Regions from separate parts of the Pantoea vagans genome, predicted to be linked through region 2. Evidence: predicted binding sites of a transcription regulator. Region 2 holds the regulator's gene; the other holds the start of a gene.

Region 1 (11,656 bases), 1.9 Mb from region 2:
GCAGGTTAACGCGCACATCCACCGTGGCTAATGGCGCGGCGACCATAAAGATGATCAGCAGAACCAACATAACGTCGATAAACGGCGTCACGTTGATTTCATGCATTTCGCCGTCGCCTACCGAGTCATCGTTTAAACGCATCGCCATAATACTTATCCTACGCGCAGTTTCTGTGCCGCCGCTGGACGGGTCGCTTCTTTCGCGGTATCCACGTTACCGAGGTCCAGATCGCGGCTTTGCAGCAGCATCACCTGAGCGGCCACATCACCCAATGAGGCTTTGTAGCTGGCAATCATGCGGGCGAAAACGTTGTAAATCACCACCGCAGGGATAGCAGCAACCAGACCAATGGCGGTGGCCAGCAGCGCTTCTGCGATGCCCGGCGCCACAACGGCGAGGTTCGTCGTCTGCGTTTTAGCGATACCGATAAAGCTGTTCATGATGCCCCACACGGTACCAAACAGACCGATAAATGGCGCAACAGAACCGATAGTGGCAATGAAGCCATTACCACGACCGGCATGACGGCTGAATGCCGCAACGCGACGGTCAAGGCGGAAGCTGGTGCGCTCCTTGATACCATCAAGATCGTCGGCACCCGCTGAGAGTTCCAGCTCGTTTTGTGCATCATTCAGCAGCACAGCACTGTGGCTATTGCTTTTGAAGCTTTCGGCGGCGCGGTAAGCATCATCAAGCGATCGTGCTTCGCCCAGTGCCTGCTGTTCGCGTTTCAGGCGACGTTTCGCCCCGCTCAGCTCAGCAAACTTGCCGAAGAAAATCGCCCAGGTGACAACTGAGGCCAGTAACAGGCCAATCATCACAATTTTTACCACGATATCGGCATGCTGATACATGCCCCAAACGGAGAGGTCCGTTTGCATCAAATCACTGGCTACCACGCTGCGTCTCCAACTTCTGTTGCACAGTTCACGATTGAAGCGCGGATCATAGCAAAAAAATTGACCGAAGTGATAGTAGTTCTCATTACTATTTACAATCCAAAAGTGCCTTGTAATTCCACAATTTGCCCATTGTTTTAAAGAATACTGGCACCACTCTGATATTCCGTAATCTGGATCAACCCAGTGCGACATTTCGTGGTAACGTGGATGTTTTGCGGTAAGTGTCAGGAAAGGCAGTGATGGCAACGAATAAAATTGATACCACGCTGGTTAGCGCGGGACGCAGCAAACGTTACACTCAGGGCTCAGTTAACAGCGTGATTCAACGCGCCTCGTCACTGGTTTTTGACACCGTTGCTGACAAAAAACGTGCGACCGCAGGTCGTGCATCCGGTGAGCTTTTTTATGGCCGTCGCGGCACGCTCACCCACTTCTCGTTCCAGGACGCCATGACGGAACTGGAGGGCGGCGCAGGCTGTGCGCTTTATCCTTGCGGTGCAGCGGCGGTGTCGAACGCGATTCTTTCTTTTGTTGAAGCAGGCGATCACATTCTGGTCAGCGGCGCGGTGTATGAACCCACGCAGGATTTCTGCTCAAAAATCCTCAGTAAGCTGAACGTCTCCACCACCTATTTTGATCACTGCATTGGCAGCGAAATCGGTGAATTAGTCCAGCCGAATACGCGCGTGGTGTTCCTTGAGTCGCCCGCGTCCATCACCATGGAAGTGCAGGATATCCCGGCCATCGTGGCGGCGGTGCGAGCTAAAGCGCCAGACGCGATCATCATGATCGATAATACCTGGGCGGCGGGCGTCTTGTTTAACGCCTTGGAGCATGGCATCGATATCTCTATCCAGGCGGGCACCAAATACATTATTGGCCACAGCGATGCGATGATCGGTACTGCCGTTGCAAATGAACGTTGCTGGCCGCAGCTGCGTGAGAATTCGTACCTGATGGGCCAGATGGTAGATGCCGATACCGCCTACATGGCCAGCCGCGGGTTGCGCACGCTGGGTACACGCCTGCGCCAGCATGAAGAGAGCGGTTTGCAGGTGGCAGAATGGCTGGCTGCACAGCCGGAAGTGGCGCGCGTGAATCACCCCGCGTTAGCGCAATGCAAGGGGCATGAGTTCTGGCAGCGTGATTTCAACGGCAGCAGCGGACTCTTCTCTTTTATCCTGCATGAAAAGCTGAGCCGCGAGCAGTTGGCGAATTACCTCGATCACTTCCACCACTTCAGCATGGCCTATTCCTGGGGCGGTTATGAATCATTGATTCTGGCCAACCAGCCGGAAGAACTGGCAGAGATTCGCCCAGCAGGTGGCGTGGACTTCACCGGAACGCTGGTGCGGTTGCACATTGGTCTTGAGCATGTCGATGACCTGTTAGATGACCTGAAAGCCGGCTTTGCCCGTTTAAAGCCGTAAAAAGATAAACAAAACCTAAACCGTTCTGTGTGGCATTGGTGAGATCAACGAATACGATGCCACAGAACGTTAAAATAGAATCCTTGTGACTCGATGGGATAGCAGATGGGTGTTTTACATGAGATTGTCCACGCGCTCTGGCATCAGGATTTTGCCGCGCTGGCCAATCCGGATGTCGTGTGGGTTGTCTACGGCGTGATGTTTTTGACGCTGTTTCTGGAAAACGGTTTGTTGCCGGCCTCTTTCTTGCCGGGCGACAGCCTGCTGCTGCTCGCGGGTGCCATGATTGCCAAAGGCGTGATGGATTTCGTGCCGACTATGGTGATTCTGACCACCGCCGCCAGCCTCGGCTGCTGGCTGAGTTATCTGCAAGGCCGCTGGCTCGGGAATACCCGGTTGGTGAAAAGCTGGTTAATGCACCTCCCCGCGCAATACCACCAGCGGGCGTGGAACCTGTTTAACCGTCATGGGTTGATGGCGCTGCTGGTCGGTCGTTTCCTGGCGTTTGTACGCACTTTGCTGCCTACCATGGCGGGCATCTCTGGCTTACAGAACGGTCGCTTCCAGCTGTTCAACTGGCTGAGTGGCGCATTGTGGGTCGGCATTGTGGTGGCCATGGGTTATGGCATCAGTCAGGTGCCGTTTATCAAGCGCCATGAAGACCAGGTGATGGCCGTGCTGATGGTGCTACCGATGGTGCTGCTGTGTGTCGGGCTGGCTGGCAGCATTGTGGTGATTTGGAAAAAGCGCCGCCAGAAAGCGTAAATAAACGCTGTCATGTATTTGGTCGCCATCAATGGCGACCAAATAAGGTTTTGTAGGGTGCGCATTTTTGCGCACCTGTCATTCACGCAGCGTCAAACGGTAACGTGAGACGCACGCGGCTGGCCTCTTCTCCCGGCGTTACGCCGAAATAGCGTTTAAACTCCCGCGAAAACTGCGAAGGGCTCTCGTAACCTACGCGCACCGCTGCCGCACTGGCTTTCATCCCATCCTGCAACATCATTAATCGCGCCTGATGCAGGCGATAGCGCTTCAGGTATTGCAGCGGCGAGGTTTGCGTTACCGCTTTAAAGTTGTGATGAAATGCCGACACGCTCATGTTCACTTCCGCCGCCAGCATCTCTACGCTCAGGCTTTCTGAGAAATGGTTTTCGATGCGGCGCAACGCGCGCGCAATCTGACTGAATTGTGTCTGACGATTCACCAGCGACAGCAGTGCGCCGCCAATCGGCCCGGTTAGCACATAGTAAATAATCTCACGCACCAGCTGCGGACCCAACACACGCGCATCACGCGGTTTGTTCATCACATCCAACAAGCGTTCGGCTGCACAGAGCATCTCCTCGCTCATAAAAGCCGAATGGATGCCCGAGGTATGCAGCTGCGGCTGAAACTGCTCATCATCGCCAATATCCATCAGCAGATCCTGCAGACTGGCCGTATCCACGCTCAGACACATGCCCGCCAGCGGCTCTTCTAACGTTGCTTCGGTTTCACACTCCACCGGCAACGGTACGGTCAGCATCAGATATTTGGTGGCATCGTAGTGGAACACCGTGCTGCCGAGATAGCCGGTTTTACGTCCCTGGAACAGAATCACAATGCCGGGTTGGTACATCATCGGCGTGCGCGGCAGCGTTTCACAGGCATAGATCAGCTTGACGTTATCAACCGCGCACAATGGTTGCCGGGCATCATTCATTAACGCAATCACTCGCTGCGCCAGCTGGCGGCAAAGGGCATCATTCGGCATGGTTTTCTCTCTGGCAGCAAAAATCCAGTGTGCCGCAATGCTGCTTAAAGCTCCACAACTCTGGAGAATCAGGCAAGATTCTGGCAGAAATGACCAGGGCAAAACGGCGGTTTGATTGCCACAATGATCTCCTCGGTTAAGTTTGTTGACTAGACTTAACCACAGCGCTTTTAACGGTAAGTCACTGCGACAGATAAGGAGCAACTATGGCAGAGCAACCCATTATTAAACTGCACGACGGCAATATGATGCCTCAGCTTGGACTCGGCGTATGGCAGGCTAGCATTGAGGATGCCCGCAATGCGATTGTGGAAGCGTTAAAAGTGGGTTATCGCTCCATCGATACCGCCGCTATTTACAAAAACGAGGAAGCAGTCGGGCAGGCGCTGCAGGATACCGACGTGGCGCGTGAAGATATTTTCATTACCACCAAGTTGTGGAATGACGACCAGCAAAACTGGCAGGCGGCGATGGAAACCAGCCTAAAGAAATTGCAGCTGGAGAGCGTCGACCTCTACCTGATGCACTGGCCGTGCCCAGAGAAAGATCACTATGTTGAAGCCTGGAAAGGCTTAATTGAGCTGCAAAAACAGGGCTTAACCAAAAGTATTGGTGTCTGTAATTTCCACGAAGCCCACCTCAAGCGTTTGATCGATGAGACCGGGGTTTCACCGGTGGTGAATCAGATTGAGCTACACCCGATGCTGCAACAGCGCACCCTGCATGCCTGGGATGCAATGCATCACATTCAGACAGAATCCTGGAGTCCGTTGGCGCAAGGCGGTAAAGGCGTGTTCGATCAGGAGATCATCCGCGATTTAGCCAAAAAGTATGGCAAGACCCCGGCGCAGATCGTGATTCGCTGGCATCTGGATAGCGGACTGGTAGTGATCCCTAAATCCGTTACGCCAGAACGCATTCGCGAAAACTTCCAGGTGTTTGATTTCAGGTTGGAAAAAACGGAGATCAGCGAGATTACCAAGCTGGATAGCGGCAATCGTTTGGGGCCGGATCCGGAGAAGTTTAACGGGTAGGATTATGCGGACGTCTTCCCTCACCCCAGCCCTCTCCCGCAAGCGGGCGAGGGAGCACTCCGCTGCGATTTGAAGTTCTCATACCTATCCAAATACCGCACTAACGATCCCCTCTCCCACTTGTGGGAGAGGGTTAGGGTGAGGGTAAATCAAGGAACCGGATTCACCTGCAACTGCCCTGCCGTACCGCGATCCGCCAACTCCAGCGTCTGGCTGTAGTAGACAAACGGGAAGTGATCCGACGAACTCTGCGGGAAGCTCACCAACAGCTCCACGTCGCCATCAACCCAGACGGTATCTTTCCAGCCACGATCCTCGCCCATCGGTTGCGCGCCGTTGACGTTCTTAATCAAGAACATCACACCCTGAATATGCAGCGACTGCGGACGATCGGCGTGGATAATCCAGCGTTCAAAGGTGCCCTGCTGCACGGTGGTATCGATGCGGCTCATATCCCACAGCGCGCCATTAATGCCCGGCGCACTGTCTCCGATGCGGAATTCACGCGTGCGCACCGCGACGCCATCCAGAATCTGATCCGCCAGTAGACGCATCGGCAGATTATCGGTAACCAACGGCAGTAAGCCCGTCGGTCGCAGGCTCAGCACCAATGTATTCGCCAGGATGGACGAGGGTTCAAACAGACCGCGCAGGCGATCCATCAGACCGGCGGCGGTACCTGCAGTAATCGACACTTCATCGCCTTGCGACATATCTACCAGCACTTCACGGCGTTCACCCGGTGCCAGTGACAGCGTCTGCACCGCCACCGGAGCGGCGAGGAAGCCTTGATCGCTGGCGATCACCGTGAACGGGCGGTTGTCCGAGAAGCTCAGATCGAACCGGCGCGCGTTGGACGCATTCAGCAAGCGCAAGCGTACCCAGCCGCGAGAAACCTCGATGTACGGGTTCTGTACGCCATTCACCAGCAGGGTGTCGCCGAGGAAACCGCCGTCTGAAGGGGGGTTGTAAACCGGTGTGGCGAAGTTATCCAGACGCTTATCCTGAATAATCAGCGGGAAATCATCGACGCCATAGTGCTTAGGCAACGGCAGCGCTTTGCTGACGTCATCTTCAATCAGCCACATGCCGGCCAAGCCGTTGTAAACATGCGGCGCCATGCGATTCGGCGTATTGGCGTGATACCACAGTGTGGCAGCTCCCTGGCGAATCGGCAGCACCGGCGCCCAGTCTACGCCCGCAGACATTAAGCGCGGGGCACCGCCCATTAGCGCGCCCGGCACTTGCAGCCCGCTGACGGTCATCGCCACCGGTTCGTTGAGGCGGTTACTGTAAATCAGCTTCACATCATCGCCGCTGTACACGCGCACAGTGGGGCCGAGGTACATGCCATTAATACCCCATACCGGCACCTTGTTGCTGTTTCCGCTGAACGACCAATGGCTGCGTTGCAACGTCAAAAACAGCGGCTGACCACGACGCGATTCGATCAACGGCGGAATCGGAAGCGGCACATCGCCTACCGGTGCCGCAGCATGAGCAGCATAAGGCATGCTGCCTGAAGCCAGCGCAACGCCGGCGGAAAGCTGAATAAACTGACGTCTGCTGCAAGACATAAAACTTCAGACCTTTTGAGCGGGGCGTGAAGACGCCGTGTCCATGTTGTTTTTGTTAGTGGATTATTGCTGTGATGAGCATGGGGCAGCGGTACTGCCCCTGGTTGGCTAGATTTTACCGTTTTTTTCGCGTTCGGCGACTTCGGCGTTCAATTCTTCCAGCTTAGCAGACATTAATTCGCGACAATGGGTCGCTAACTTGCGTACTGAAGTGGTTTCAAACTGTTTGGTATCGACAGGCGGCAGCATTTCAACAATCACCAGACCGTTGTTCCAGCGGTTGAGTTTCACTTTGTCATGGGTGTTAGACACCACCACCGGGATGATCGGCACACCAGCGGCCACCGCAGCATGGAAAGCGCCGGTTTTGAACGGCAACAGGCCACGACCACGGCTGCGCGTACCTTCCGGGAACATCCAGAAGGAGATTTTCTTTTTGTTGAACTGCGCCACCAGCTCACCGATGGTACCGTGTGCTTTGGCGCGGTTGTCGCGATCAATCAACAGATTGCCGGTTAACCAGTAAAGCTGGCCAAAGAACGGGATCCACAGCAGGCTCTTTTTACCCACGGTAACCGTGGTAGGCTGCACGATCTTCGCCGCGGTGATCATGTCGTAGTTGTTCTGATGGTTAGCGATATAAATCGCGTTGCCGTAACTCTCCGCATCGGCCGGTTTACGCAACTCCACTTTGACGCCAAACACGGTCGACAGGCGACCGAGCATATGACCAAAAGTCGCGACGTGACGCGGATTACGCGGTGAAAACAGACACCAGATACTGCCGAAGATACAGACCAAAATCGAATAAACGATAACAATAATCGTACGTAAAATTAGTAACATAGCTTCCTCAAAGTTGGCATTCCATCGCCTGGTCAGTATTATTCTTCGCTACTCGCGTCACTCTTTGGGCGCGCAGGCGCATTCACTTCCACGCTATCAATACGCTGCAAGCCACGCGACACACTACCGCGACGGCCACGATCGGCACGCACCTTCTGTAGGTCTTCATCACGCATAATTAACTTGCGCTTGCCAACATGGATGGTGATGGAACTGCCCGGTGGCAGAATCAGCAACCATTGCAGTTTATCCAGGCCCGCTGCGGCATCTGCGGATGGAATCGAGATGATTTTATTGCCTTTGCCTTTCGACATTTGTGGCAGATCGCCCACCGGGAACATCAACATACGGCCAGCCTGGGTAATCGCCAGCAGCATGTCATCGCCCGAATGCACCGCCATTGGCGTCATCACTTTGGCGTTATCTGGCAACGTCAGCAGCGCTTTACCCGCACGGTTGCGTGAAATCAAATCCGCGAAGGTACAGATAAAGCCGTAACCGGCATCCGAAGCCATCAGCAGTTTTTGATCGTCTGGCTCCATCAGCACCTGTTCAAATGCCGCGCCCGGTGGTGGCGTGAGCTTACCGGTTAACGGCTCGCCCTGCCCGCGTGCGGACGGCAATGAAGTCGGATCCAGCGTGTAGCTGCGTCCAGTGGAGTCGATAAACGCCACCGGCTGGTTACTCTTACCGCGTGCTGCGGCCAGGTAGCTGTCACCGGCTTTGTAGCTCAAGCCTGCTGCATCGATATCATGGCCTTTCGCGCTGCGCACCCAGCCCATTTGTGACAGCACGATGGTCACCGGCTCGGCGCTTACCAGCTCGTTTTCGCTCAATGCCTTGGCTTCTTCACGCTCATGCAATGGCGAACGACGATCGTCGCCATAGGTTTGGCTGTCAGCCAGCAACTCTTTCTTCAGCAGGTTACTCATCTTGCGTTCGGACGCCAGAATCGCCTGCAGCTGATCACGCTCTTTTTCCAGTTCCGCTTGCTCACCACGAATTTTCATCTCTTCTAGTTTGGCGAGATGACGCAGTTTTAATTCAAGGATCGATTCGGCTTGGGTGTCGGTCAGCTCAAAGCGCGACATCAAGACCTGTTTAGGCTCGTCCTCAGTACGAATGATGTGGATGACTTCATCAATATTGAGGAACGCGACCAGCAAGCCTTCCAAAATATGCAGGCGACGCAATACGCGATCCAGGCGGTAATTCAGGCGGCGCGTCACCGTATCGCGACGATACACCAGCCACTCAGACAGGATTTCCAGCAGGTTTTTCACCGCCGGACGGTTATCCAGCCCGATCATATTCAGGTTAACGCGATAGCTTTTTTCCAGATCGGTGGTGGCAAACAAGTGGTTCATCACCTGCTCAAGATCAACACGATTGGAACGCGGCACGATGACCAGACGCGTTGGGTTCTCGTGATCGGATTCATCACGCAGGTCTTCTACCATCGGCAGCTTTTTGTTACGCATCTGCGCAGCAATCTGCTCCAGCACACGTGCACCGGATACCTGATGCGGCAGTGCGGTAATCACCACATCGCCATCTTCCTTTTTCCACACCGCACGCTGGCGGATCGATCCGCGACCGTTCTGGTAAATCTTACGAATTTCGTCGCGTGGCGTGATGATCTCCGCTTCTGTCGGATAATCCGGGCCTTGCACAATATCCAGCAGCTCATCAAGCGTGGTATTGGGTTTATCAATCAGGCGCACGGCGGCTTCCGCCACTTCCCGCAGGTTGTGCGGAGGAATGTCAGTGGCCATGCCTACCGCGATGCCGGTGGTGCCGTTGAGCAGGATGTTCGGCAGACGCGCCGGCAACATTTTCGGCTCCTGCATGGTGCCATCAAAGTTGGGAATGTAATCGACCGTTCCCTGACCCAGTTCACCCAGCAGGACTTCCGCATATTTCGACAGACGCGATTCGGTGTAACGCATCGCGGCGAAGGATTTGGGATCATCCGGTGCGCCCCAGTTGCCTTGCCCGTCCACCAGCGGATAACGATAGGAGAAGGGCTGCGCCATCAACACCATCGCTTCATAGCAGGCGCTGTCGCCGTGCGGATGGTATTTACCTAATACGTCACCCACGGTACGCGCCGATTTCTTGAATTTGGCACTCGCGTTGAGGCCCAACTCTGACATCGCATACACGATACGGCGCTGCACTGGCTTGAGGCCATCACCGATATACGGCAGTGCGCGGTCCATGATCACGTACATGGAGTAATTCAGGTACGCGTTTTCCGTAAACTTGTGCAGGGCAAGACGCTCTGCACCATCCTGCGTCAATTCGCTCATTAAGCTCGCATCCTCACTTCGTGGCCCGCAACGGCGGGACATCCGGCGGTCATTTGGCGAGGATAGTACCTTATTCGTGCGAGTTAGTCACAGGGAAGCCAGTGGTGGAGAAGAGAAACCTGTGAGGTTAAATAACGTGACATTGGTTAGAAAAATAAAAAGGAATGAGAGCAGCATCACAATTAATATCCGTAATAAATTGTGAGCAGGATCGCAATTAAATATCTCACATGAGAAGCGTATTAATACTGTCCGCATCCATGGACAACATTTAGTATTGTTGCTTACGCCATCCTTTTCTAAATTTACACTCAACAAAAAAAATTTTTGCGCTCCTGATTTCTGGCACCAAATAAATATATCGAGGAAATAATCTTAAAAACGATTAGCCAAAATAAAGGGTGACCGAATGCAAATACTGACTTCGCGACAACACCGTTTAGTCAAAATGCTGTTGCAACACGCTGCACCGCAGCCGACCAAAGCGTTAGCTTTACAACTTGGCGTGTCAGAGAAAACCATTCAACGCGATTTGCAGTGGCTGGAGAGCTGGCTAAGTGGATGGTCAATGGTGCTGGAAAAGACGCCGGGACGCGGCGTACGTCTGCGGGTTGATGACATTCAGCAACGCTTGCAGCTGGAGCAGCAGTTAAACGGCGATGAGAGCAGCGCCGATGCGCTGGGGCAAAACAGCCGCAGAGTGAAGATTGCCTCACAGCTGTTGAGCGATGCGCCACGCGCCACCTCCATCAGCAAGCTGTCAGAGCGCTATTTTATCAGCCACGCTTCGATCGTGAATGATCTGAAAGTGATCGAGGAGTGGCTGCAACCTTTGGGGCTAACGCTGCAGCGCGGGCCTGGCGGTACGCACATCGAAGGGGATGAACACACGCTGCGTCAGGCAATGGTGTCACTGATTAATGACGTGATGCAGCAAAATGTCGCCGGAACGCCGCTGCTACCCCGGCTCGATCCCGGTAGCCAGCAAGCGTTGGTGCATTATTTTGGCGATGAGGATGTGGCTTTTGTGCAGGCGCTGCTACAGCAGATGGAGCAGCAGCTGAGTTACCCACTGGGCGATGCCTGGTACCTGAATCTCTGCACGCATATTCTGATCATGATGCATCGTATGGCGCAGGGCAACGCGCTCGCCCTTGCTACCTCAACCACCGCGCAGGATCTCGACCAGCGCATCCTGATTATCGCGCAGCAGATGGTGGTGCAGATTGAGCAGCGGATGTGCTGCGCGCTGCCTAAAGATGAAGTCGGATTTATTTATCAATATATCGTTTCATCCGGCATTGTGGTGGAAGAGCGTGGGGATAATGCCCCGGTGCATAATCAGTTTTCCACCGCAGAGTCCGTAAAAATAACCTGTGAATTAATTGATCGGTTTTCCGCTTTTATTCAGCAAGATTTAGCACAGGACCGGTTATTATTCGACGGACTGCTGGTACATATAAAGCCATTATTAAATCGACTCAAATATCATATTCACATTCGTAATCCCCTGCTGGAGGATATTCAGCAGGAAATGAAGGGAATATTTTCCCTGACCCAACAGGCGATGCAATTAACCGCCCGGACGCATGCCCTTTCGCCCGTGGCAGATGATGAAATCGGCTACCTCTGCGTACATTTCCAGGCAGCGCTGGAGCGGCAAATTGCCCATAAACGCATTCTGGTGGTGTGCTCCAGCGGCGTGGGGACCTCTCATCTACTGAAAAGCCGTATTTTGCGTGCCTTCCCAGACTGGGAAATTGCCGGCGTGGTCTCTGCCAGTAATCACGCGGCGTTT
Region 2 (11,656 bases):
CGAAATCGGCCCCTGTTGATCAATCAGCCGGTAAACGGCTGCACTGTTAAGTTGTTTGACAAGATCGACATTTCCTATTTGAGTCTGGCCGCCAGTGGTCATTCAGTACTTACTCGCTGAGGACGTCGTCTCCATTGACTAACGTCTTAGTGATTTGATAATCGCGGGTAAAGACGGTCAGGTTAGCGACTTTTCCTGCTGTCACTGAACCTAACTGTTTTGCCACGCCCATTGCCTGTGCTGGATACAGGGTTGCCATCCGCAACGCTTCATCCAGAGCGATACCGCAATGCTCCACGCTGTTCTGCACTGCCTCAATCATGGTCAGTGCCGAACCGCTCAGGGTACCGTTTTCGTCAACGCAAAGGCCGTCGCGATAGTATATTGTTTTGCCTGCAAAAATGAATTTATCAATCGATGCGCCTGCCGGTGCTGTGGCATCCGTCACTAACACCAGTTTGTCGCCTTTGATGCGTTTTGCATTCCGCACGTTAGCGTAATGGACATGTAAACCATCTGCAATGATGCCGCAGTATACATCAGGTGAATCAAACAGCGCACCGATCAGACCGGGTTCACGGCCTGCGAAGGTCGGCATTGCATTATAAAGATGGGTGGCAAAACTCACGCCCGCGCTAAAGCCGGCTTTGGCTTCTTCATAGGTGGCGTTGGAGTGGCCCGCTGACACAATAATGCCCGCATCGCGCAGTTGGCGAATCACGTCGTCGCCTGCATTCTCTGGCGCCAGCGTCACTTTGGTGATCACATCCGCGTTAGCACACAGGAAGTCGACCATTTCCGCATCAGGCAGACGAATCAACTCTGGGTTATGCGTACCTTTTTTGGCTTTGTTCAGCCACGGCCCTTCCAGATGCAGACCCAGTGCTTGATTTTGATGTTTGGCTAAATAGGCGCGCATGGTTTCAACGGCGCGCTTCATTAATTCGTTGGTGCTGGTGATCAGCGTTGGCAGATAACTGGTGCAGCCCGATTTTTCGTTGGCGCGCTGCATGATTTCCAGCGTTTCCACGCTCAGGGCATCAATGTCATCGTTGAACTGCACACCGCCACAGCCGTTGAGTTGCAAATCAATAAATCCGGGAGCGATGTATGCACCAGCCACATCCTGCTGCGCGATGTTCGCATCAAGCGCATCACGTGGGCACACGCGTTCAATCAGGCCATTGGCAATCACCACGGCATGATCGTCCAGAATTTCGTGGCCAGTAAAAATCCGGCCGTTTACTAATGCGTACATCGTTTTTCTCTCCCGGCTAAGCCTGCAGCCTGCGCTGCAGGTTATGACAACGTGTTTTCACACACCCTTCATATTTTCCGCTTCCATTTCGCGGAAATATTTCACGGTTTTCACTTTCAGTTCCATGGTGGCTGGCTCATCACACACCACCACAGATTTCGCATGTAATTGCAGGCAGCTGATGGTCCACATATGGTTCACGTTACCTTCCACTGCGGCCTGCAGCGCTTGCGCTTTCACATGACCGGTAACCAAAATCATCACTTCTTCTGCATCTAACAGCGTGCCCACGCCCACGGTCAGCGCATATTTAGGCACCTGATCCACATCCCCATTGAAGAAGCGTGAGTTCGCCAGGCGGGTCTCATGCGTCAGGGTTTTGATGCGAGTGCGGGAGGAGAGTGAAGAGGCCGGTTCGTTAAACGCGATGTGTCCATCGTTACCTACGCCGCCCATAAACAGATTGATTTTACCGTAAGCGCGGATCTTCTCTTCGTACTGGCGACATTCTGCGTCAATATCGGGTGCATTGCCATTCAGAAGATTGATATTTTCTGGTTGAATATCAACGTGATCGAAAAAGTTACGGAACATGAAGCTGTGGTAGCTTTCTGGATGCTCTTTTGGCAGGCCAACGTACTCATCCATATTGAAAGTCACAACATGTTTGAAGCTAACCTGGCCCGCTTTGTGCATCTCGATCAAATGCTTGTAAGCTTCCAGCGGTGTACCGCCGGTTGGCAGACCCAGCACGAAGGGACGTTCTGCGCTAGGCTTAAACGCGTTAATGCGGTTAACAATGTGGCGTGCAGCCCATTTACCCACCTGGGTAGGTGTGGCCAAAGGGATCAGTCTCATGTCTTCACCTCAATTAAGATTAGGAAAATGTAGTCGCCGATTCTGGTTTAGGTTGCTGCCCTTAAGCGTAATCCGTTTAAGCGTAACCAGCAGGGAAAAGTGCGACTTGATATTTTTCATCATAAAATAAGTTTGTGGTGGTGGCTAGCATTTCGCAGCAAGAAACGTCCATTATGGTGATTAAAGTCACAGTTACTGTGGTTTTAATTTGCGAGGCGAATTAATTTATCTTTACACTGCGCCTCGTGGTGAATGATGTCATCAAGGTACCGGGCGTCGGGATAATAAAATCAACCCACGCCACGGCAAACGCCAGTCTCATAGGGGGAGAATAAGGTGAGTATTTTAGGATATCTGCAAAAGGTCGGCCGCGCGCTAATGGTGCCGGTAGCGACGCTGCCGGCAGCGGCAATCTTGATGGGTGTGGGGTATTGGATCGATCCAGACAGCTGGGGTGCAGGCAATGCGCTGGCGGCACTGTTGATCAAATCCGGTTCCGCCATTATCGAAAACATGTCTGTGCTGTTTGCCATTGGTGTGGCTTACGGTATGTCCAAAGATAAAGATGGTGCAGCCGCGTTAACCGGCTTTGTCGGCTTCCTGGTGGTGACCACGCTCTGTTCACCTGCTGCGGTGGCAATGATTCAGAAAATGCCGGTGGAGCAAGTTCCTGCTGCCTTCGGTAAAATCAATAACCAGTTCGTAGGTATCCTGGTCGGCATTCTCTCCGCTGAAGTGTACAACCGCTTTAGCCACGTTGAGCTGCCAAAAGCGCTGTCGTTCTTTAGCGGACGCCGCTTAGTGCCGATTCTGGTCTCCTTCCTGATGATCGTCGTCGCCTTCATTCTGATGTATGTCTGGCCGATCATCTTTGGTGGACTGGTGAACTTCGGTGAACACATCCAGAAACTGGGTTCTGTCGGTGCGGGCGTGTACGCCTTCTTTAACCGCTTGCTGATTCCGGTGGGTCTGCACCACGCCCTGAACTCGGTGTTCTGGTTTGACGTGGCCGGTATTAACGACATTCCTAAGTTCCTCGGTGGTGCGCAATCTATTGCCAATGGTACCGGTATCCCAGGAATCACCGGTCGTTATCAGGCAGGCTTCTTCCCGATTATGATGTTTGGTCTGCCGGGCGCTGCGCTGGCGATCTACCACTGTGCGCGTCCAGAAAACCGCGCCAAAGTGGGTGGTATCATGCTGGCGGCGGCTTTTGCAGCCTTCTTTACGGGTATCACTGAACCGCTGGAATTCTCCTTCATGTTCGTGGCACCGGTGCTGTATGTCATCCATGCGGTGTTGACCGGTATTTCCGTGTTTATCGCGGCAAGTATGCATTGGATCGCCGGCTTCGGCTTCAGTGCCGGGCTGGTGGATATGGTGCTCTCCACCCGAAATCCGCTGGCGGTTAACTGGTGGATGCTGATCCCACAAGGTCTGGTGTTCTTCGCCATCTATTATGTGGTGTTCCGCTTCACTATCCAGAAATTCAATCTGATGACGCCAGGCCGTGAACTCTCTGCGGGCGATGAAACCGATGGCTACGATGTGAACGTTGATCACAGCGGTAGCGGCGAGAGCCAAACCGAATCACTGGCGCGTCGCTATATTGCTGCCGTTGGCGGTTCTGAAAACCTGACCAACATCGATGCCTGCATCACCCGTCTGCGTCTGAACGTGAAAGATTCAGCACAGGTCAATGAAGGTGTAGCGAAACGTCTGGGCGCTTCCGGTGTGATTCGTCTGAACAAACAGAGTGTGCAGGTGATTGTCGGTACGCAGGCAGAAAGCATCGCCAGCGCGATGAAAACCGTGCTGAGTAAAGGCCCGGTAGCGGCCACTGCGGCGCCTGCTGCAGCAGCAGCTCCGGTTGCGGCTAAACCTCAGGCGGTGCTTAATAGCGAGAAAGCCGTGATTGCCACGCTGGTTGCGCCGGTAAGTGGTGAAATCGTTGCGCTGGATGCAGTGCCAGATGAAGCCTTCGCCAGCAAAGCCGTGGGTGACGGCCTGGCCATCAAGCCAACCGATAAAACTGTCGTGGCACCGATTGCCGGTACCGTGGTGAAAATCTTCAATACTAACCACGCCTTCTGTCTGGAAGCGGCGAACGGTGTCGAGATCGTGGTGCACATGGGTCTGGATACCGTCGCGCTGGAAGGCAAAGGCTTCACACGTTTGGTGGAAGAGGGCGCAACGGTGACGGCGGGTCAGCCGATTCTGGAAATGGATCTGGACTTCCTCAACGCCAATGCACGCTCAATGATCAGTCCGGTAGTCGTGAGCAACAGCGATGATTTCGCCGGTCTGAATCTGCTGGCAAGCGGTTCTGTTGTCGCGGGTGTGACGCCATTGTATGAAGTGAAAAACTAAGTCCTTGTGATTTAGCCAGAAGGCAGGAAGCAATTCCTGCCTTTTTTGTTTTAAAACGACCAACAAACGGTTGTTTCCCTCCTGCGCTTTGTGGATCATACTCCGTTACTTCGTGGTACAAATCACCCGCTATTGTTTTGAGGATTTTGAGATGAGTGAGGCTGAAGCCCGCCCAACGAACTTTATTCGTCAGATTATCGACGAAGATTTGGCGAGCGGTAAGCACAGCAGTGTGCATACCCGTTTCCCGCCTGAGCCCAATGGTTACCTGCATATTGGCCATGCGAAATCTATCTGCCTGAACTTTGGTATCGCGCAAGATTATCAAGGACAGTGCAACCTGCGTTTTGACGACACTAACCCGGTTAAAGAGGACCTGGAGTTCGTTGAATCCATCAAGCGTGATGTGCAATGGCTGGGCTTTGACTGGAGCGGAGACATTCGTTACTCCTCAGACTACTTTGACCAATTGTTTAACTACGCGGTTGAGCTGATCAATAAAGGTCTGGCTTACGTTGACGAACTGTCAGCGGATGAGATCCGTGAATACCGCGGCACGCTGACCGCACCGGGTAAAAACAGCCCGTATCGCGATCGCAGCGTGGAAGAGAACTTAGCGCTGTTCCAGAAAATGCGTGATGGCGGCTTCGAAGAGGGTAAAGCTTGCCTGCGCGCAAAAATCGACATGGCGTCCAGCTTTATCGTGATGCGCGATCCGGTGTTGTATCGCATTAAGTTTGCCGACCACCACCAGACCGGTGATAAGTGGTGCATCTACCCGATGTACGACTTTACTCACTGCATCTCTGATGCCATCGAAGGCATTACGCACTCGCTCTGCACCCTGGAGTTCCAGGACAACCGTCGTTTGTACGACTGGGTACTGGACAACATCACCATTCCTCAGCATCCGCGTCAGTACGAATTCTCGCGCCTGAATCTGGAATATGCGGTGATGTCGAAGCGTAAGCTGACGCAACTGGTTACCGAGAAAGTGGTTGAAGGCTGGGATGACCCACGCATGCTGACCGTTTCAGGTCTGCGCCGCCGTGGCTACAGCGCTGCGTCCATTCGCGAATTCTGTCGTCGTATCGGTGTCACCAAGCAGGACAACATCGTTGAGATGGCCTCGCTGGAATCTTGCATTCGTGACGATCTCAATGAGAACGCACCACGTGCCATGGCGGTTCTTGATCCACTGAAAGTGGTGATCGAGAATCTGCCAGCAGGCCATGAAGAAACGCTGACTATGCCTAATCATCCGAATAAGCCGGAGATGGGAACCCGCGAAGTGTCGTTCAGCCGCGAAGTGTGGATCGATCGTGCTGACTTCCGCGAAGAAGCCAACAAGCAGTACAAGCGTCTGGTGCTGGGTAAAGAAGTGCGTCTGCGTAATGCTTATGTGATCCGCGCTGAGCGTGTGGCAAAAGATGAAGAGGGTAACATCACCTGCATCTATGCAACCTGTGATGTCGACACGCTGAGCAAAGATCCTGCAGATGGTCGCAAGGTGAAAGGGGTGATTCATTGGGTGTCAGCGATTCACGCGCTGCCTGCTGAGTTCCGTCTTTATGATCGTCTGTTCAGCGTGCCAAATCCGGCAGCGGCAGAGGACTTCCTGACCACCATTAACCCGAATTCACTGGAAATCAAACAGGGCTTTGTCGAGTCTGGTTTGCGTACTGCTTCGGTAACTGCGCCGTATCAGTTTGAACGTGAAGGCTATTTCTGTGCGGATAGCGTCTATTCGCAGCCGGGTAAACTGGTGTTCAACCGCACTGTCGGGCTACGTGATACTTTTGCCAAAATCGGCGAGTAATCCTGTTTGTCGATAGCACAATATGATCATCTAAGGGCGAGCAATCGCCCTTTTTTATTGCCTGTAATTCACCTCCTGCAACCATTTATGCTGCGGGCCGTGAAATCTGCTTGTTGGCTGTTATTGCGACAATTCTGACTTTAGTAAAATTAACCCATTAGCGAGTGTCAAAAACTTTTTTTCAGGTAGGCTATCCGCTCTCAGACAGGGCTCTGCGGGTTATCAAAGGAAAAAAAATGACAAGTCTCGCGTTGGAAGCTAAACACAGTGTGGTGGTTTTGCATCAGCTGATTGAACGTATTTTCAATCAAGCAGAGGGCAGCGATGACAGCATGGAACTGCTTCTGTCGCACTTTCATCCAGAATTCAAAATGGTCACACCACTTGGCAAAGAACTGGACCTGAACGCGACTGAAACACTGTTTCGTCAGTTGCACGGTCAGCGTGAGGGGATGCGAATCGCCACCAGCGAACATGCCATCATTTCTCAGCAAAGCGATGAGATTACCATTCAGTATCGTGAATTACAGATGATGAACGGGACTAACCAGACTCGCATTTCGCTGGCGGTGTTGGACTGCAGCACCACCATTCCACGCTGGCGCTATCTCCACGAAACCTTTGTTGCCTGATTGCAGGCATAAAAAAACCGGTGACGAGCACCGGTTTTTTTATATTGCATAGCACACGTCATTACTTGTCGTGGAGCGTGTCGTCTTCGCGGCAGTCTCCCAGCGCACAGTGACCATAAAGGTACAGGCTGTGGTTGCTGAGTTTAATGCCATGGCGAGTCGCAATTTCACGCTGACGCGTTTCAATTGATTCGTCGCTAAATTCAATCACTTTGCCACAATCCAGGCAGATCAAATGATCGTGGTGATGTTGCTGGGTAAGTTCGAATACGGATTTACCGCCTTCGAAGTTATGACGGGTGACGATACCTGCGTCATCAAACTGGTTAAGAACGCGATATACCGTTGCCAGACCAATCTCTTCGCCCATATCAATCAGGCGCTTGTACAAATCTTCCGCACTGACATGGTGGGACTCTGGTCCTGGTCCCTGAAGCACTTCCAAAATTTTCAATCTTGGGAGAGTGACTTTCAGGCCAGCCTTCTTCAATGCGGAGTTGTTGTCAGTCATGCGGATATTGTCCTGTTACTTTGCGAGTCACTTACGGCTCAAAGGCCTTGAATGTTTAGGTCACGCATATTCTCATTTGCGTCTCATTATAGAACCCAAGCAGTGAAATGAAAACCAAGGCGTCGCGTAAAATCAACAAAAGCTGTAAGGATAAACATCGCTTATGCCATTGAGAAACGTAGTGGTTTGGGTTTCCATTTCACTCAGCCTCATTCTAAAGAGCGAGGAATAAGCGGATGACCATTGCGGGTATTCTACAGATTTGCGGGGAAAAGTTAAAAAACCGTCGCTATTTTTTTCATAGGAGATTCCTTTGTTCCGATGTGAGACACCGCTCACATCGGGTAGGGAAGGGGATCAGGCTTCGATGATCTCTTTTAGTTGCAGCTCATCGAAAATCTGCTTCACCCATGCATCAACACGTTCGTTGGTCAGTTCAGGCTGACGGTCTTCGTCAATCGCCAGACCCAGGAAGTGTTTGTCGTCTGCCAGGCCCTTCGAAGCTTCGAAGTGATAACCTTCCGTTGGCCAGTGCCCAACAATAACGGCACCGTTTGGCTCAATAATGTCACGAATGGTGCCCATTGCGTCGCAGAAGTACTCAGCATAATCTTCCTGGTCACCACAACCAAACAGCGCAACCAGTTTGCCATTGAAATCAATCTCTTCCAGGGTTGGGAAGAAATCATCCCAGTCACACTGTGCTTCGCCGTAATACCAGGTCGGAATGCCCAGCAGCAGGATATCGAACGCTGCGAGATCTTCTTTGGTGCTCTTGGCAATGTCATGCACTTCGGCGACATCTTTACCCAGTTGTTTCTGGATCATTTTTGCAATGTTTTCAGTGTTGCCGGTATCGCTGCCGAAGAAAATGCCTACGATTGCCATGGGTTAGATAACCTCTTAAATCCTGATTGTGAAAGTAAGTCAGTTGACTGCACATTTAAGCGAATGATAGCAGACCAGTGAAAAGCGCGGAACGTGTAAAGCCTTAACTTTGTGTTCCTGTGTGCGGTCTGCACACGCTAAGACAGTTTGAGTTGCGCCAGCAGCATTTGTTCAATCAATTCGCTGCGACTGATGTTTTGTTGATCGGCCAAGGTGTTAAGTGCGTCAACAGCTTCGCTGGACATCTTTAGCTCAACACGACGCAGCCCACGCACTTTATCGCGCTTGAGCTGGTTACGTTTGTTGATACGTAACTGTTCGTCACGCGTCAGCAGACTGGTTTTTGGTCGACCGGGACGCCGCTCGTCTGCAAAAAGATCGAGCGTGGTACGGTCTGTCTGTTCTTTTGCCATGATTTGTGAAACTGAGTGGGCGCGAACGGCGGAAAGGCGCTGCGCGATTTATACATTATCGGCCCGACCGCGGCGAAAAAATCATCCGCGGCAAATTTTTAGCGCGACATCATACTCCAGCGCCATCCGTGACGCCAACCCTAAACCGCTAACAGCAAGCTTTTGCTTTTACAGGTTAAAAAAGCGACGAACCGCGCGCAAAACCGCATCAGGTTTTTCCGCGTGCACCCAGTGACCGGCACCGCTGATCACATGTGCATGGGCCTGCGGGAACTGACGCAGCAGCGCATCGCGATGCTGATTGTCCAGATAAGGCGAATCACCACCACGAATAAACAGTGCCGGGTGGGGCCAGGCAGGGATGGCTTCCCAACCAGAAATCGTGGTGTAGTTATCCCACAGGACAGGGACATTAAAGCGCCATTCCCCCTCGGCAAACGATTTCAGGATGAACTGAATGACTCCCTCTTCGTTGATGTACTGGCGCATCACTTCTGCGGCTTCACTCCGACGCGTCACGCCTGCGGCGGTCACGGCACGAATCGCGGCAAAGATTTCATCGTGACGGCGCGTTTGGTAATCAACCGGGGCGATATCGATCAACACCATCTTCTCGATGCGTTCCGGTGCCACGGCACTCAATGCCATGGCGATCTTTCCGCCCATCGAATGGCCAATCACGCTGGCACGTTCAATCTGGTGAGCATCCAGTGTGTCAACGATGTCTTGCGCCATCGCGGCATAATTCATGATCTCGCTGCGTTCGGATAACCCATGGTTACGCACATCAACTTGCAGCGTTGGGCGTGCATCGCGCACTCCGCGTGCCAGTACACCCAGGTTATCGAGGCTGCCAAAAAGGCCATGAATTAACAGAATCGGTGTGGCATCAGGCGAAGATTGTTCAGTTTGCAGACGGGCGTTCAAAATCATGGCTAAAGTTCTTACGGTTGTGACCTTGGCTTAGGTTATCATGGATTCACCTGTCCAGGAGCCAGCCGGCCAGGCATTAGGGCATATTCCGACTTTTGCCCTGAAACGATGCCAGCGCTATCGGCTGCCACGGATTTAACTTTATAATCCTTATGTTAGAGCCCGCTCACATTTTGCACGACTGGATTTTGCTAAGGCCGTTGCAACAATGCGTGGTTCTGTCATTTGCCAGAATTGTACGGAATAAGATGAAAACGATTGAAGTTGACGAAGAACTCTACCGTTATATTGCCAGCCACACGCAGCACATTGGTGAAAGCGCCTCCGATATTTTGCGCCGCATGCTGAAGTTCACTGCAGGCCAGAGTGCGCCCGCCGCACCTGCCGCCAGTGCGACAGTCAAGGAAGCGCAGCCTGCGCGTAACGACGCGCGTCCTCAGGATCGCGTGCGTGCCGTGCGTGAACTGCTGCTTTCCGATGAGTATGCTGAGCAGAATAAGGCGGTTAATCGCTTTATGCTGGTACTGTCAACGCTCTATCGTCTTGATCCGGCAGCTTTTGCTGATGCTACTGCCTCGCTGCAGGGCCGCACGCGCGTTTACTTTGCGGGTGATGAGCACACGCTGTTGCAAAATGGCACCCATACTAAGCCGAAGCATGTTCCCGGCACGCCGTACTGGGTGATCACCAATACCAATACAGGTCGCAAATGCAGCATGGTTGAACACATCATGCTGGCTATGCAGTTCCCTCAGGAACTGACAGAGAAAGTTCGCGGCACCATTTAAACTGAAGCGTCAGGGAGAAGCGCCAATGGCCAATCACCCCCGTGCCGGGCAACCCGCCCAGCAGAGCGATTTGATTAACGTTGCACAATTAACCTCGCAGTATTACGTCCTGAAGCCAGATGCGGCGAACCCGGACCATGCGGTGAAATTTGGCACCTCCGGCCACCGCGGCAGCGCGGGACGTCACAGCTTCAACGAAGTGCACATTCTGGCGATTGCGCAAGCGATCGCCGAAGAGCGCAAAAAGAACGGCATCACCGGTCCTTGCTACGTGGGTAAAGATACCCACGCGCTGTCTGAACCGGCAATTTTGTCGGTACTGGAAGTGCTGGCGGCCAACGGTGTGGACGTCATTGTGCAGCAAGATAATGGCTACACCCCGACGCCTGCGATCTCCAATGCCATTCTTGAGCACAACAAGCGTGGTGGCGCGCAGGCCGATGGTATCGTGATCACGCCTTCACACAACCCGCCAGAAGACGGTGGCATTAAGTACAACCCACCAAACGGTGGACCGGCTGATACCAATGTCACCAAAGTGGTGGAAGACCGTGCTAACCAACTGATCAAAGGCGAGTTGAAAGACGTGAAGCGTCTGCCGCTGGATCAGGCATGGGCGAGTGGTCATATCGTGGAGCAGGATCTGATTCAACCTTACGTTGAAGGGCTGGCTCAGGTTATCGATTTCCCGGCTATCCAGAAAGCAGGCCTGAAAATTGGCGTTGATCCACTCGGTGGTTCGGGCATTGCCTACTGGCAGCGCATTGCTGAGCATTACAAGCTGGATTTGACCATTGTTAACGATGCTGTCGATCAGACCTTCCGCTTTATGCATCTGGATAAAGATGGCGTGGTGCGCATGGACTGTTCGTCAGAGTGTGCGATGGCTGGTCTGCTGGCATACAAAGATAAGTTTGATTTGGCATTTGGCAACGACCCGGATTATGACCGCCACGGTATCGTCACGCCTGCTGGCCTGATGAATCCTAACCACTATCTGGCTGTCGCGATCAACTACCTGTTCCAGCATCGCCCGCAATGGGGCAAAGATGTGGCAGTGGGTAAAACCCTGGTGTCCAGCGCGATGATTGACCGCGTGGTAAACGACATCGGTCGCAAACTGGTTGAAGTGCCGGTTGGCTTCAAATGGTTTGTTGATGGCCTGTTTGATGGCAGCTTCGGTTTC

The links. The regulator Fur, encoded in region 2, represses iron uptake genes when iron is present. The targets are predictions, from matches to a motif close to ATAATAATGAGAACNACTATCAA.
Region 1: exbB (tol-pal system-associated acyl-CoA thioesterase) is a predicted target of Fur. The motif match lies at 970-992, and genes of this name have one in related genera.

The regions. Positions count from the first base shown of each region.
Region 1 covers NZ_CP011427.1:427,692-439,347, reverse strand. The annotation lists gene exbD (TonB system transport protein ExbD) at 1-148, opposite strand, end outside; gene exbB (tol-pal system-associated acyl-CoA thioesterase) at 154-882, opposite strand; gene metC (cystathionine beta-lyase) at 1,143-2,333, shown strand; gene LK04_RS02100 (DedA family protein) at 2,439-3,098, shown strand; gene LK04_RS02095 (AraC family transcriptional regulator) at 3,181-4,089, opposite strand; gene dkgA (2,5-didehydrogluconate reductase DkgA) at 4,296-5,123, shown strand; gene ftsP (cell division protein FtsP) at 5,273-6,700, opposite strand; gene LK04_RS02080 (1-acylglycerol-3-phosphate O-acyltransferase) at 6,809-7,546, opposite strand; gene parC (DNA topoisomerase IV subunit A) at 7,585-9,858, opposite strand; gene LK04_RS02070 (BglG family transcription antiterminator) at 10,268-11,656, shown strand, end outside.
Region 2 covers NZ_CP011427.1:2,823,764-2,835,419, reverse strand. The annotation lists gene nagC (DNA-binding transcriptional regulator NagC) at 1-102, opposite strand, end outside; gene nagA (N-acetylglucosamine-6-phosphate deacetylase) at 110-1,258, opposite strand; gene nagB (glucosamine-6-phosphate deaminase) at 1,316-2,116, opposite strand; gene nagE (N-acetylglucosamine-specific PTS transporter subunit IIBC) at 2,459-4,486, shown strand; gene glnS (glutamine--tRNA ligase) at 4,638-6,305, shown strand; gene LK04_RS13215 (hypothetical protein) at 6,542-6,937, shown strand; gene fur (ferric iron uptake transcriptional regulator) at 6,999-7,448, opposite strand; gene fldA (flavodoxin FldA) at 7,806-8,336, opposite strand; gene ybfE (LexA regulated protein) at 8,474-8,749, opposite strand; gene ybfF (esterase) at 8,918-9,682, opposite strand; gene seqA (replication initiation negative regulator SeqA) at 9,931-10,470, shown strand; gene pgm (phosphoglucomutase (alpha-D-glucose-1,6-bisphosphate-dependent)) at 10,496-11,656, shown strand, end outside.